One region of the Clostridioides sp. LIBA-6622 genome, then DNA from elsewhere that is predicted to be linked to it. Evidence: riboswitches for the same ligand, from Rfam matches in the RefSeq annotation. Region 1 holds a riboswitch; the other holds the start of a gene.
The links. Region 1 has a riboswitch for thiamine pyrophosphate ahead of ACTG47_RS10310 (MTH1187 family thiamine-binding protein). Riboswitches for the same ligand answer to the same signal wherever they lie in the genome.
Positions count from the first base shown of each region.

Region 2: linked by a shared signal. The riboswitch ahead of thiC (phosphomethylpyrimidine synthase ThiC) and the one ahead of ACTG47_RS10310 (MTH1187 family thiamine-binding protein) in region 1 are both predicted to bind thiamine pyrophosphate.

Region 1 covers NZ_CP196998.1:2,127,436-2,135,204, reverse strand. Annotated here, with positions in the region: gene ACTG47_RS10325 (PhzF family isomerase) at 1-161, opposite strand, end outside; gene ACTG47_RS10320 (winged helix-turn-helix transcriptional regulator) at 417-773, shown strand; gene ACTG47_RS10315 (hypothetical protein) at 889-1,065, opposite strand; cyclic di-GMP riboswitch class I at 1,118-1,207, opposite strand; TPP riboswitch at 1,648-1,747, shown strand; gene ACTG47_RS10310 (MTH1187 family thiamine-binding protein) at 1,877-2,167, shown strand; gene ACTG47_RS10305 (ABC transporter permease) at 2,142-2,912, shown strand; gene ACTG47_RS10300 (ABC transporter substrate-binding protein) at 2,934-3,947, shown strand; gene ACTG47_RS10295 (ABC transporter ATP-binding protein) at 3,916-4,650, shown strand; gene mutS (DNA mismatch repair protein MutS) at 4,816-7,659, shown strand; gene mutL (DNA mismatch repair endonuclease MutL) at 7,670-7,769, shown strand, end outside.
Region 2 covers NZ_CP196998.1:1,862,782-1,870,550, reverse strand. Annotated here, with positions in the region: gene ACTG47_RS09050 (YfcC family protein) at 1-25, opposite strand, end outside; gene ACTG47_RS09045 (thiamine phosphate synthase) at 200-901, opposite strand; gene thiH (2-iminoacetate synthase ThiH) at 902-2,005, opposite strand; gene ACTG47_RS09035 (thiazole synthase) at 2,022-2,792, opposite strand; gene thiF (thiamine biosynthesis protein ThiF) at 2,855-3,658, opposite strand; gene thiS (sulfur carrier protein ThiS) at 3,651-3,845, opposite strand; gene thiC (phosphomethylpyrimidine synthase ThiC) at 3,890-5,191, opposite strand; TPP riboswitch at 5,332-5,443, opposite strand; gene recQ (DNA helicase RecQ) at 5,533-7,769, opposite strand, start outside.

The DNA.
Region 1 (7,769 bases):
TTGAAAATAAAAGCAGTTTCTGAATTATTTAATTCTCTTGCTATTTTTTGCATTTGTGATTCAGATAAGCCATCAGCATTTGTAATTACACCAGCTGGATTACCTGTAAATTTTTCTTTTGTAAATGAGTCAACTTGATAAAGATGAAATATTTTATCCATATTATATAATCCTTTCTAAATATTAGAATAGTTTGTGTACATAGAAAACTTGAGATGGATTATTACCTACTATCATCTGTTTAAATAAAATTAATAAGATAGTATATGTCTATATTAGAATTTAAACATATACATCTAAAAAAGTAGTATTATGTAAGGCTCTATGCTACAATCAAAATTATATTACGAATTAATATGTTAAACAAGAATGTACTTTTTAGTTAGCTACTTACCATTTTGAAAGAGAGGATTGGGATGAATATAGATAATAATTTTGAAGAATTTCCAAATATTGAAGAAAGACAAAAAGATTTTAATTGTTCAATTGGTTTTACCATGACTGTGATAGGAAGTAAATGGAGGGCAATTATTCTATGGCATATTTTAAAACAAGAGGCAATACGTTACAGTCAATTAAAAAAAGAAGTTGTTCATATAAGTCATAAGATACTGTCACAAGAATTAAAGCATCTTGAAAGAGATGGGCTTATTAAGAGGGTTTCTTATCCTACTATTCCTCCAAAAGTCGAATATTTGGCTACTAAACGTGGGAAATCATTGGAATCTATATTATTAGAATTATGTAATTGGGGTAAACAGTATATGAGATAAACTCAACTGTTTACTTCATAAAAAGTAGACAATAAAGCCTACTTTAATTAGTTTTTTTAATGCATTATAAAACGTAGATAAAACTAAAAAGGGTTTTCTAGAAAATAAAATTTCTTTAATTATATCTGCTTACCAATACCATCACTTGATGCAAACAAGATTCTACCACGTTCTCTCCATATTCTAGTATAAAGTCATTTAATTGTGTATCTATAAAATTGCAGTAATCGTATGAACTACATATATATGCAGTTAGTATATGTGTACATCTATCCATCTTATCTATAAACATATATCATTTATCCCCCTAAAAAACTTTCATAAAAACAAAAAGAAAATATCTTTTTGGCAACTGGCTGACATAACTTGTTTTATAAGTCTTAGTCCCTATAGCTTTGCGTCACTAAATTTCTCTAGTTTTGCCTATTTAGTTTTATTCTACAATTACAATCATATAGGAAAACGTTTGATTTTTCAAGGTAGATATTAAAAAATTTAAAAATTAAAAAAAATAATTTGTTTTTCAAAAATAAATTAGGTAAAATAATTATATTATATAGCTTATATATGCAAATCATAGTAATAGCTTTTTATTATTAATTTAAATTGAATTAATTTGAGGAAGGAAAGTAAAACTAAACAAAGTTAAACAGTTAATAAAATAAAAAAAGTTTCTTAGAATAGTATATTTTTGTAGATAAACTTTAAATCTTAATCAAATTCTAATAATTTATGATGAGTATGTATAGTGTAAATATAATTTCTAAAAAAATATTATTTTGGTATTATAGATTTTAAAATGTACAAAATATATAATATGAATAAAAAATTTGTTAAAATATGATAAGTGTAGTATAATCAAGTAGAAAAGATATAATATATTTCGGGGAGCTAATGTGCTGAGAGGAGATTTTATCTCGACCCTTTGAACCTGTTTGGATAATGCCAGTGTAGGGAGACCAGTAAAGATGAAAATAAGTCTTATCCTATTGTGGATAGGACTTTTATTTTATTCAAATATAGTATCTTTTTGGAAATAAAATTTTTAATAAAAAACAAAATATACCTAGTAGGTATTAATTATTTTTAAAGGAGTGATTTAAATGGTAATTGCAGACATAGCAGTAATGCCACTAAGACCTTATAAAGGTGAAGAAGAAATGTACAAAGTAGTAGATGCTTGTATTGCTGAAATTGAAAAAAGCGGTCTTAAATGTGAAATAGGTGCGATGAGCACGACTGTTGAAGGTGATTTTGATGAAGTTTTTGAATTATTGAAGAAAGTACATAAAATCCCTTTTAATCTTGGATGTGAAAGAGTTATAACAGTAGCTAGAGTGGATGAAAAAGCTGGAGGCTTGACTATAGATGAAAAACTTAGAAATCATAGATAAAGTTAAAGATAGTATATATCCAATAGCAACATTTTTGTTTATACTTATTCTTTGGCAATCTGTGGTAGAAGTTTTAAAAGTTCCGCAGTATATACTACCCACGCCAGTAGATATACTTAATGTATTTTTTAAAGACTCTCAAAATTTATCCATGCATGCTATAGTTACTATAGGAGAGGCAATACTTGGTTTTATAGTTGCAATTATAATATCATTAACAATTGGTGTATTGATGGATTTTGTGTTGATAATAAAAAAATGTCTTTATCCTATTATGTTGGTCACTCAAATGATACCTACAATAATTATAGCTCCACTTTTTATGATATGGTTTGGCTTTGGAACAATGCCAAAAATATTGATGGTAACACTTACTTGTTTTTTTCCTATATTAATAAGTTTTGTGGATGGAATTGAGAATATTGATAAAGACTATTTAAATTTATTTAAGACTATGAATTCAAACAAAATTAATACATTTATTCATCTTAAATTTCCTATGGCAATGGATAAATTTTTTTCTGGTCTAAAAATATCTGCAACTTATGCTGTAATGGCAGCAACTGTTGCAGAGTGGTTAGGTGGAACTAAAGGTCTTGGTGTTTATATGCTAAGGTCAAAAAGTGCATATGCTCTTGATAAAGTATTTGCATCTACTATATTGGTAGTTATATTTAGTTTGATATTTGTAGGCGTTGTACAAGCAATAAAAAAAATTGTTATAAGACATAGATTAGCAGATTAAATGTATTTGAGGGAGGATATTATGAATTTTAAAAAATTAGGAATATTAGGTTTAGCAAGTGTCTTTACACTAGCAACAATAACTGGATGTTCTTCAAATAATAATAAGGATAAAAATAATGCTAAAGATGATTCTTCTAAAAAAGTGACTATGGTACTTGATTGGACACCAAATACAAATCATACTGGATTATTTGTAGCACTTGATAAAGGTTATTATAAAGAAGAAGGTTTAGATGTAGAAATAGTACAACCTCCTGAAAGTGGAGCTGAGACTTTAGTTGCAACAGGTAAAGCTGACTTTGGTATAAGTTATCAAGAACAAGTTACCTATGCAAAGACTAGTGAAGACCCACTTCCAATAAAAGCTGTAGCAGCTGTTATACAACATAATACTTCTGGGTTTGCATCACCAAAAGAAAAAAATATAACTACAGCTAAAGATTTTGAAGGAAAAACTTATGGTGGTTGGGGTTCTCCATCAGAAGAAGCTGTGTTTAAAGCAGTTATGAAGAAAAATGGAGCCGATTTTAATAAGTTAAAAATAGTTAATACTGGTCAAGATGATTTCTTTGCAGCTATGAAAACTGTAGATTTTGCATGGATATTTGAAGGCTGGGATGCAGTTAAGGCAAGCTTAATTGACTATGATTTAAACTTTATACCAGTAAAAGATTTAGATGAGAGATTAGATTATTATACACCACTTATAATTTCTAATGAAACTGTACTTAAAGATAATCCAGAATTAGCTAAGAAATTCTTAAAAGCTACAACAAAAGGTTATGAATATGCAATTAAAAATCCAGAAGATGCAGCAAAAATATTAGTAAAGCATGCACCTGAAGTAGATGAAAAATTAGCACTAAAGAGTCAAGAATATCTAGCAAGTAAATATAAAGATGATGCACCTAGATGGGGAGAAATGAAAGACAGTGTATGGAATAACTACACATCATTCTTAAAAGAATATAAATTAATAGATAAGGATATGAAGGCAAGTGATGCTTACACAAATGAATTCTTACCACAATAAAAAAATAAAAGTATCTATAGAAAATGTATCAAAAACATATAAAGAAGTTGAAGTTTTAAAAGATATAAGCATTGATGTATATGAAGGTGAATTTGTTTCTATATTAGGTCCAAGTGGATGTGGAAAAAGTACTATATTTAATATTATAACTAAACTTACAGATTATAATAGTGGTAATGTAGATATAAATGGGAAATACAGTTACATGTATCAAAAAGACTTACTTTTACCATATAAAACTATAATAGATAATGTGTCACTACCACTAGTCTTAAAAAAAGAAAAAAAGAGTAAAGCAAGGGAAATGGTAAAACATTATTTTGAGGTTTTTGGTTTAAATGGATATGAAAATAAATATCCGTCTGAACTTTCTGGAGGAATGAGACAGAGAGCAAATTTCCTGAGAACCTTTGTAAATTCTAATGACATAATGCTTTTAGATGAGCCTTTTGGAGCACTTGACTCATTGACTAAGACATCTATGCAAAAATGGCTTTTAGATGTTAAGAAAAAGGTGAATTCAACAATACTTCTTATAACCCATGATATTGATGAAGCTATAATGTTGTCAAATAGAATTTATGTTATTTCAAAAAAGCCATCAGTAATAAAAAAAGAATTTATTATTGATAATAAAAAATTAAATGAAGATAACCTTGAAAATGTCATTAAACTTAAGAAAGAAATAATATCTTTGCTGTAAAAGTTCTATATATGTTTTATTTAAAAAATATTAAACTTAACAATCCAAAATGTAATTATACATTTTGGATTGTTTTTTAGTTATACGTCAAAATTTTATATATTATGTTAATAATAATCATCTACTATGATATAATATTTAATTAGAAAAGAAGGAGGTTTGATAATGCAAATAGATATGAATAAATTAACTCCTATGATGAAGCAATATCTTGAAGTGAAAAATAGATATAAAGATTGTATACTGTTTTTTAGATTGGGAGATTTTTATGAAATGTTTTTTGAAGATGCATTAGTAGCTTCAAAAGCTCTTGAAATAGCATTGACAGGAAAAGCTTGTGGTTTAGAAGAACGTGCTCCTATGTGTGGTGTACCTTTCCACTCAGCCAATTCATATATATCGAAATTAGTTGAAAATGGATATAAAGTAGCAATAGGTGAACAAATGGAAGACCCATCCACTGCAAAAGGGATTGTTAGAAGAGAGGTTATAAGAGTAATCACTCCTGGAACCGTTTTAGATGGAAACTTACTTGAAAACAAAAAGAATAATTATTTATTATCTCTATATAAGGATGGTTCTAATATAGGATTAACTTATGTTGATATAAGTACAGGAGAAACTAATGCAACATGTTTAAATGAAGATAAAGTAATTGAAGAGATTGCAAAAATCCATCCAACAGAAATAATTATAAATGATTTAGACTTTATAGAAAAGCTTAGAGATATAGCTACTGTAAGTAACATATACATAAATGAAAGTTTTAGTGATAACTATTTGGATATAAACATATTAAGAGAATATTTTCCAGAGGTTTATCTACAAAAATTAAAGTTTGATGATAAAGGTCTTATAAAGTCAAGCTTATCAATTCTTCTGAATTATATATATAACACTCAAAAACAAATAACATCTAATATAAATAATATAAATATATACAATTCATCAGAATATATGGTTTTAGATATGTTTACTAGGACTAATTTAGAACTTACTCAAACTATAAGAGGTAACAAGAAGAAAGGTTCATTATTGCATGTTCTTGATAAAACTTCTACAGCAATGGGAGGTAGACTTTTAAGAAAATATGTTGAAGAACCTTTGATAAATAAATCTAAAATTGAAAATAGATTGGACGTAATAGAAGAGATAAAAGATGACTTTATATTAAGAGAAGATTTAAATGATATACTTAAAAACATATACGATATAGAAAGAATATGTGGAAAGATAGCATTTGAAAGAGTAACACCAAAAGAATTAATTCACTTAAAAAATTCAATAGAGAAATTACCAAATTTAAAAGACACAATAGATTTATCAAATGCGACAATACTAAAAGAGTATGTTTCAGAAATGGATAAATTGGATGATATATACAATTTAATAGATGAATCTATTTTAGAAGAACCTACAATAACTATAAAAGATGGAAATATAATTAAATCCGATTTTAGTGATGAGCTTAAAGAATTGAGAGATATTTCTAAAAATGGAGCTTTTCTTGTAAAAGAAATAGAAAACAGGGAAAGAGAAAAAACAGGAGTTAAATCGTTAAAAATAGGTTTTAATAAAGTTTTTGGTTACTATATAGAAATAACAAAAGCTAACTTTAAACAGGCAAAACTAGATGAGACATATATAAGAAAACAGACACTTAGTAATGCAGAAAGATATATAACTCCAGAATTAAAGGAAATAGAAGAAAAAATATTACATGCTGAAGAGAAAATCAAGTCTCTGGAATACGAGATATTTGTAGGTATAAGAGATACTATATATAAAAATATAGATAGAATACAAAAAGTAGCTAAGACTATAGCTAATATAGATGTTTTTGTATCTCTTGCAACAGTTGCACACATAAATAACTATGTAAAACCAGCAATAAATGAAAATAATAAACTTGATATAAGAAATGGTAGACATCCAGTTGTTGAAAATATAGTAGGTGAGGAAAATTTCGTTCCAAATGACACATATCTAAATCGTGGGGAAAATATCATTAACATAATAACTGGTCCTAATATGTCTGGTAAATCAACATATATGAGACAAACTGCTATAATAGCACTTATGGCACATATAGGTTCATTTGTACCAGCAGAATATGCTGATATTCCAATCTTAGATAGAATATTTACTAGAGTTGGAGCTAGTGATGACCTATCTCAAGGTCAGTCTACTTTTATGGTGGAAATGAATGAAGTTTCTCTCATACTGAAAAATGCAACAGAGAGAAGTCTAGTTATATTAGATGAAATAGGTCGTGGAACTAGCACTTATGATGGTATAAGTTTAGCATGGTCGATAGTGGAATATATTCAGAAGAATATTAGGTGCAAGACATTATTTGCAACTCATTATCATGAACTTACTGATTTAGAAGAGGAATTTAAAGAAGTTAAAAATTATTCAATAGCAGTCAAAGAAGATGGAGAAGGAATAATCTTTTTAAGAAAAATAATTCCTCAAGGGGCAGATAAGAGCTATGGAATATATGTTGCCAAATTAGCTAAATTGCCAGATGAAGTCATAGAAAGAGCAAAATATATACTTAAAGACTTGGAAAAAAATCATGTTTATAACAGTGTAGCAATAAATGGAGATAAAGAAAAAACTAATGTGCCTAATATTAATTTAGATGAAGAATTGCTTAAAGTAAATCAAAGTAATTTTAAGAATAAATATGAATCTCTAAAAATAGAACATGAACTTGTAGTAAAAGACTATAAGCATATAAAAAAGGATTATGATAAATTAAATTCTAAATTTAAATTATTAAATGATGAAGTTGCTTTAATAAGGGAAAATGATACTAAAGATAAAACTAATAAAGAAGATTCTGTAAAAGAAGTAGCATTAACTCAAATATCTTTTGATAGTGTAAAGAGAGATATATTATCAGAAGAAATTTTAAATCTAGATATCTTAAATATGACTCCATTAGATGCGATAAATTCTCTTTATAATCTTCAAAAAAAAGCAAAAGAAATAAAATCTTAGAGGTGTACAAATGAAAAATATAATTAACATCCTAGATGATTTGACTATAAACAAGATAGCAGCAGGTGAGGTTGTAGAAAGACCTTCTTCTGTAGTGAAAGAGCTTATTG
Region 2 (7,769 bases), 260 kb from region 1:
ATCGTTTCTTTTTACTGTCAGTCATTATAATGTCCTCCATACTTTACTAAATTTTAAATCTTTTAGGATATTGTTTAATCTCTCTGACTAAAGTTTTCCCTTTTTACAATTTTTTATTAGCAAAGATATAAAATAAAAAAGTTATCTTTTAAATTTTAAAAGATAACTTTTTTATTTTTTTAATTAAGGATTCCATATACTATTTTAATAATTCAACTTTTTCATTATAATTTGAGATTGTTTTTTTAATATCTTTAGATTTCATTATAGTTGACATTACAGCAAAATCATCACAATATTTTAATGTTTCTTTGACATTAGATGGTAAAATTCCTCCTAGTGCAACTATCTTAATATCAGTAATCTTCTTGGCTTCTTTTAAAAGTTCAATCCCTTTTGGATATAAACCTTCTTTACACTTAGTTTCATATATATGTGATAAGGTTATGTAATCTATTTTTATATTTTTATTTCTTATCAATTTTTCTAAATATTCTACTTCTTCTATCTGATGCAAAGATAATCCTAATACCTTCTCTTTATTAAAACTGTAATTATTTTCAAGTAAATCCAAGAATACTCTAAAAGGAAGATGAATCCCTTGGCAATCTGTTTTTTCAAAAAATTCAATATTACTATTTATTATAAAGTTAACATTAAGTTTATTACTACTTTCTTTCTGATTTGTATTAATCTTAAATCTTTCATTCGATATTTGTTCTTGAAAATCTATACAATTGATTTTGGTTTTTATTTTCATATATAATTTATTTAGTTCTTCATATTCTAAATCTTTTTCTCTTATTATAATGTTTTTTATACCACTCAATATAGACTCTTTAATAACATCTAAATACTTTTCTTCACTACATAATAATTTTCTATTTGTTATCAAATACATCTAAAATCTTTCCCAATCTTTAAATACATGTTGATATCCAATTGAGTTTAACATCTTCTCTACATCTGCAACAGTGCTCTCATCATTTATCTTAAATTGAGCAGTATCATGCTCGTCCTGAGAATGTCCTCCTACATCAGTGGATACACCTGCACTCAATTTAGTTACTCCTAAAGGTATTATATGACTTCTCATTTCCAAATTTTCCCTAGTTGATATATTTATTGCCGCATGTGGGTCAAACAATCTCATACATATCATAGCTTGAACCAAATCAGTATCACTTATATCTACTAATTCTTCAAAACAACCTTTAAAAGGTCTCATTCTTGGTGTTGAATATGAAAGCTCAATATGAGGATATTTTGTTTTTAAATATTTCCCATGCAATATTGTAAAAAAAGTTTCTTTTCTAAAATCATTCAGCCCTAAAAGTGCACCTATTGATAAAGTTCTCATCCCTGCTTTCGCCCCTCTTTCAGGAGCATCTAACCTAAATTTATAATTTGCTTTTGGACCTTTTACATGCACTTTTTTGTATATTTCCTCGTCATAAGTTTCCTGATATACTGTTAAACCTTCAACACCTTTATCTACAATATACTTATATTCTTCTACTTCCATTGGATAGACTTCTATACCTATAGATGGAAATTTCTCTCTTAGTATTTCTATAGCTTCGCCTATATATTCCACACTTGAATGAAAACTACTTTCTCCAGTCAAAACAAGTAAATGTTTAAAACCTTCTCTTGAAATTACATTTCCCTCTTCTCTAATTTCATCCATAGTTAATTTTTTTCTTTTTATTCCACTTTTTATATTATAACTACAGTAAACACATTGATTAACACAGTAATTTGCTATATACATTGGTGTATATAAACATACTGTTTTTCCAAAATATTGAACGCTTAATTTGTGTGCTCTCTGTGCCATCGCTTCTAAATGTTTTACAGCCGTTTTAGAAAGCAAATTTAATATATCAAAATCTTCAAGCTTGTCCTTTGATAGACTTCTTAAAACATCATTATCAGTAACATTATTTAAATATCCATCAAAATCAAAATCTCTATATTTTTCTATTACATCATAAAAACTCATCACCAATCACCACTTTCTATAAATTGCCTAAAAAACCTGTTAAAGGAGAAGATGCATTTGCAAATTCTGATACACTTCCTGTTTTTGCGAGATATGCTTCTCTTCCACCCTCTACAGCTAGTTTGAATGCTCTAGCCATCTTTACAGGATTTCCTGCTGAAGCTATTGCAGTGTTAACAAGTACAGCATCGGCTCCCATTTCCATAGCTTCCATAGCTTGAGATGGTTTACCAATACCTGCATCCACTATTATTGGTATATCTAATTCATCTATCATTATTCTTATCATTTCTTTCATTTGAAGACCTCTATTTGAACCAATTGGAGCTCCAAGAGGCATAACTGCTGCTGCATTAGCTTCTATAAGTCTTCTTCCAGCATAAAGGTCTGGTGTCATATATGGAAGAACTATAAATCCTTCATCTGCAAGTATCTTTGTCGCTTTTATAGTTTCTTCATTATCAGGAAGTAAATATCTAGTATCTGATATTACTTCTATTTTTATAAAATCTCCACAACCCATTTTTCTAGATATTCTAGCTATTCTTACTGCTTCTTCTGCATTAGTGGCTCCTGATGTATTTGGAAGTATTGTCATTTCTTTTGGAATATATGTTAATATATTTTCTTGTTTATTATCTAAATCCACTCTTCTAAGTGCCATTGTTATTATCTCGCTGCCACTTTCTTTTATTACTTCAGGCAATATATTATTTGAACCATATTTGCCTGTCCCCACCAACAATCTGCTATTAAATTCATGTCCACCAAGTACCAATTTATCCATATTATTTCCCTCCATATATAATTTTTTTAATATTCAATCTTTTTATCATTTAATTTTAGTCTTTACATATCTATAAGTATTTGTGTTGCCAAATTTGCCATGTGATTTGCACAGATAGCTACCCTTGGAGCCATTAGACCTTCACCAATTTTAGCTTCATTTACAAAATCACCACATATATAAAACTTGTCTTTTATCTTCTTAGTAGTTATTATATTTGAATCATAGTAGCCTGCCATACCTGATGATGCTATTAGATATTTATCTTTTAAATTTATTAGTACATAATTACAAACCTGTGCCTTACATGAAGCATCATCAAAGGCTTCAATTATCAAATCTGAATTTTTAATAGCATCCATATTATGTTTATTTAAAAAAACATCTCGTTTCTTTAGTTTTATAAAAGGATTTATTTTTTTTATATTTTCTATCATAGCATCAGTTTTTAATTTTCCAATATCATCTATAAAATACTGCTGTCTATTTAAATTGGATGGTTCTACAACATCATAGTCTATAAGTAAAAGTTCTCCTACTCCAATTCTTGCTAAAGAGATAGCTATATTGGACCCAAGCCCCCCTAAGCCCAATATAGCAACCTTCCCTTTTTTTAACTTATTGTGTATATTTGGAGTATGCCTAGCAATCAACAAGCTTTCCAACTCATCAAATGAAGGCTTTACTCCCTTTTGTATAAGTGTTAATTTATCATTCTCACAAAGGGGAATATCTGTTTTAATGGGATATCCATTTAACACTAGTACATCACATTTATGATTGTAACCATCTCTAACTTTGTAGGCAGTTGTATTCTCTTCAACATCTGTTAATAATTCATTTACAAATATTTTTATTTTAACCACCTCCAATAAAGCTAATAAGTTCTATAATGTCTTCATCTTTCAATATATATGTACTGTAGTTAGATTCTTCAATTATTTCTAAATTTACTTCAACTACAACTCTATCGCTCTTTAAATTATATTTATTTAGTAAATCTATTATAGTCAAATCTTCTTTAAATTCAATGTCTTTACCATTAACCTTCACTAAATCACCTCCTCTTGTTAAATTTACTTTATTCTAATCACAAATTATATTAAATTAAGTTCCTCATTGTTTAATATTTTTTTAACTGTTCTCATTGAACACATTTTTCCGCACATAGTACAGCTATCTTCATGAGTAGGAGTTGATTCATCTCTATATCTCTTAGCTTTTTCAGGGTCTATTGCAAGTCTAAACATCTCACACCAATCTAAATCAGCTCTGGCTTTACTCATCTTATTATCCCATTCACGAGCACCTTTAACATTTTTAGCTATGTCTCCTGCATGAGCAGCTATTTTCGCAGCTATTATACCTTCTTTCATGTCATCTAAATTAGGTAATCTTAAGTGCTCTGCTGGAGTTACATAACATAAAAAGTCTACTCCTTTAGCACATGCCAAAGCTCCTCCTATTGCACTTGTTATATGGTCATAACCTGGTGCTATATCTGTGACTAATGGTCCAAGAACATAAAAAGGTGCTCCATGACATAATCTTTTTTCTAATACTACATTTGCTTCTATTTCATCAATAGCCATATGACCAGGTCCTTCTATCATTACTTGTACATTTCTCTCCCATGCTCTTTTAGTAAGCTCACCTAGTACTACAAGCTCCTGAATTTGAACACCATCAGTAGAATCTTTTATACAACCAGGTCTACAAGCATCTCCTAAGCTCAATGTAACATCGTATTCCTCACATATATCCAATATTTTATCAAAATTAGTATAAATAGGATTTTCCTTATTATTTAATTCCATCCATGCAAATAATAGAGAACCTCCACGAGATACTATATGAGTCAATCTTTCATGATTTTTTATTTTTTGACAAACACTTCTTGTAAGACCTGCATGTATAGTAATAAAATCCACTCCATCAATAGCATGCTGTTTTATTACATTTAAAAATTCTTCTTCTGTTATATCTTTTAATTCTTTTTCTAAATATCCCACTGCATCATACATAGGTACTGAACCTATCATTGCAGGTGACATTTCAACTACTTTTTCTCTAAATTCTCTAGTTTTACCATAGTTGCTTAAATCCATTATAGCTTCAGCTTTCATGTCTATCGCTACTTTAACTTTTTCAAGTTCTTTTTCTATATTCTTACAATCTCTTGAAATTCCTAGATTTACATTTATTTTTGTTCTTAAATTTTTACCTACACCTTCTGCACTTAAAGAGTTATGATTTTTATTAGCAGGTATAACAACTTGTCCATTTGCTATTAATTCTCTTAGTTCATTTACATCTACTTGCTCTTTTTGAGAAACGATTTCCATTTCTTTAGTTATTATGCCTTTTCTAGCAGCATCCATTTGTGTTGTATAATTCATATTACAATCCTCCAAGATTAAAGTTATAGTTTTTGAAAATAAAAAAAGTGCTTTTCCTTGTTTGGAAAGCACTCTTATAATCATATATACACTTAGACAAATTTCCCCTAACATTAAATAATTTATCTATTTATGTAACAAAATTATATTAAAAGCTTCCCTTCGCAAGCATTATCTTGATCAGGTTATTAGGGTTTGTAAGTTACGGCTTTATCTCTCAGCTAGCCAATTCTAGCGCCCCTAGCTCTAAATTTTTCATTATTTTTACAAATTCAGTATAACACAGCAAAAATATTAGTTCAACACAATAATACAAATTTTATTTTTGAATATGTTAAAAATTACTCTGATATAATATCATTTTTTAGTTTTTTAAGATAAGAGTCAAGCATCACAGCTCTTATGTTTTCGTACTTTATTGAATCTGGAAGCTTTCTTTTTATGTTATTTAAATTATCATAGCCTACTTTTTCACAAGCGTCTAAAATCATTTGTTTTTCATCTTCATTATAAAAATTTTCTAATTCTAACTCAAATGATATGCTATGTCCATCCTTTACATAATCATGGACATATCCAATAATAGTTGATAAGGAAACTTCTAGTTCTTGGCTGATGCTTTGTATATCCTTGCCTTGATTTAATAAATCTAATGCTATTTCATTATTTTTTCTACTTTCTCCATCTAGTATTAGCTTCCTTTTACCTTTTTTCTCCCAGATAGCATTAATATCATTTTCTTTTACATATTGTTTAACTTCATCCAAGACACTAATTCCATACTTTTCAATTTTTACCCCACCTATACCTGAAATATCTTTCAACTGTTCTTCATCAATTGGATATCTTCCACTTATTTCTTTCAAAGCCTTATTGGATAAAATCATATATGGAGGTAATTTTTCTTTTGTTGCATATTTGCTTCTAATGCTTAATAGTTTTTCGTATAAAACTTTGTCTGAATTAACCTCAAGAAACTCACTATTAACATTCTCTAAATCGACATTTTTTTCTTCATCCTTTTTATTTATGTTGTTTTTTTCGACATATTCTTTAATTACTGTTTCAAAATCTCTACCGTATTTTTGATATTTAATTTCCCCTACTCCAGATATATCTAACATTTCTTCTTTATTGACTGGATAACTACTAGACATAGCTCTAAGTGTTCCATCTCCAAATACCATATATGGAGCTATTCTTTCTTCACTTGCTATTGAGTGTCTAAGTTCTCTTAAAGCACTATATAACTCATCTTCTATCTCTAATGATTTTGTCATTACGATTTCTTTAAATTCCACTTTTACTTGACCTTTTAAAACGTTCATAGACATATCATTCAATCTTATTGTTGGAAAACTTCCTCTATTTCCATTACCTAAAGTCTCAACTAAATCTAAGAAACCATGGGAGACCAATGTATTTATAAAGTTCTTTAAATCTTCACTAGAATAATCTCTCATAATATTATATGTAGATAAGGTATTCAATCCAAGTTGTAAAATTTTTTTATTCTTAGACCCTCTAAGTACATCTACAATAGTAGTAACACCATAACTTCTTTTCATTCTAGCTACACATGAAATAACTTTTTGAGCATCTATAGTCTTATCTACTATTTCACCTTCTACTAAACAGTTACTACAATTATTACAATCTTCTATATAGTTTTCTCCAAAGTAATTAAGTATTGTCCTCCTATAACATGAATTACTGTAAGCTAAATCAATCATATATTGAAGTTTTTTATGTTGAAACAGCTTTCTTTCAGGATTCTCAACTCCAATATCGATTAAATATTTTTGTATATGTACATCTCCTGGAGAAAATAAAAGCACACATTCACTTTTTTCTCCATCCCTACCAGCCCTACCTATTTCTTGATAGTAATTTTCTATACTTTGAGGCATGTTGTAGTGTATAACCCATCTTATATTAGGTTTATCAATACCCATTCCAAATGCGTTTGTTGCTACCATTATATCTACATCATCATTTATAAAGTCTTCTTGATTTTTACTTCTTTCATTTTTAGATAAACCTGCATGATATTTTGACACAGATATATTTCTTTTAGATAATCCATTATGTATATTTTCGACTTCCTTTCTAGTTGCAACATATATAATTCCAGACTCATTTTTATGATTTTTAATATAATCTAAAATATATTTATTTTTACTAGATGATTTTACTATATTTATTGATAAGTTTTCTCTATCAAAACCAGTTATATAACAGTCTGGATTTTCTAGACACAATAAATTTATTATATCAGCTCGTACCTCTTCTGAAGCGGTTGCTGTAAATGCTGTAATTATAGGTCTTTTAGGTAAATTCTTTATAAAATCAGAAATCCTTCTATAACTCAATCTAAAATCATGTCCCCATTGAGACACGCAATGTGCCTCATCTATTGCAATTTGGCTTATGTTATTATTGTTTATTAGTTCAATAAACTCATGCGCATCTAATCTCTCTGGAGCAATATAGAGTATTTTATAATTATGTTTTCTAATATTACTTAATATCTCATTAAATTCTTTGCTACTCAGTGAACTATTTATAAATGCAGCAT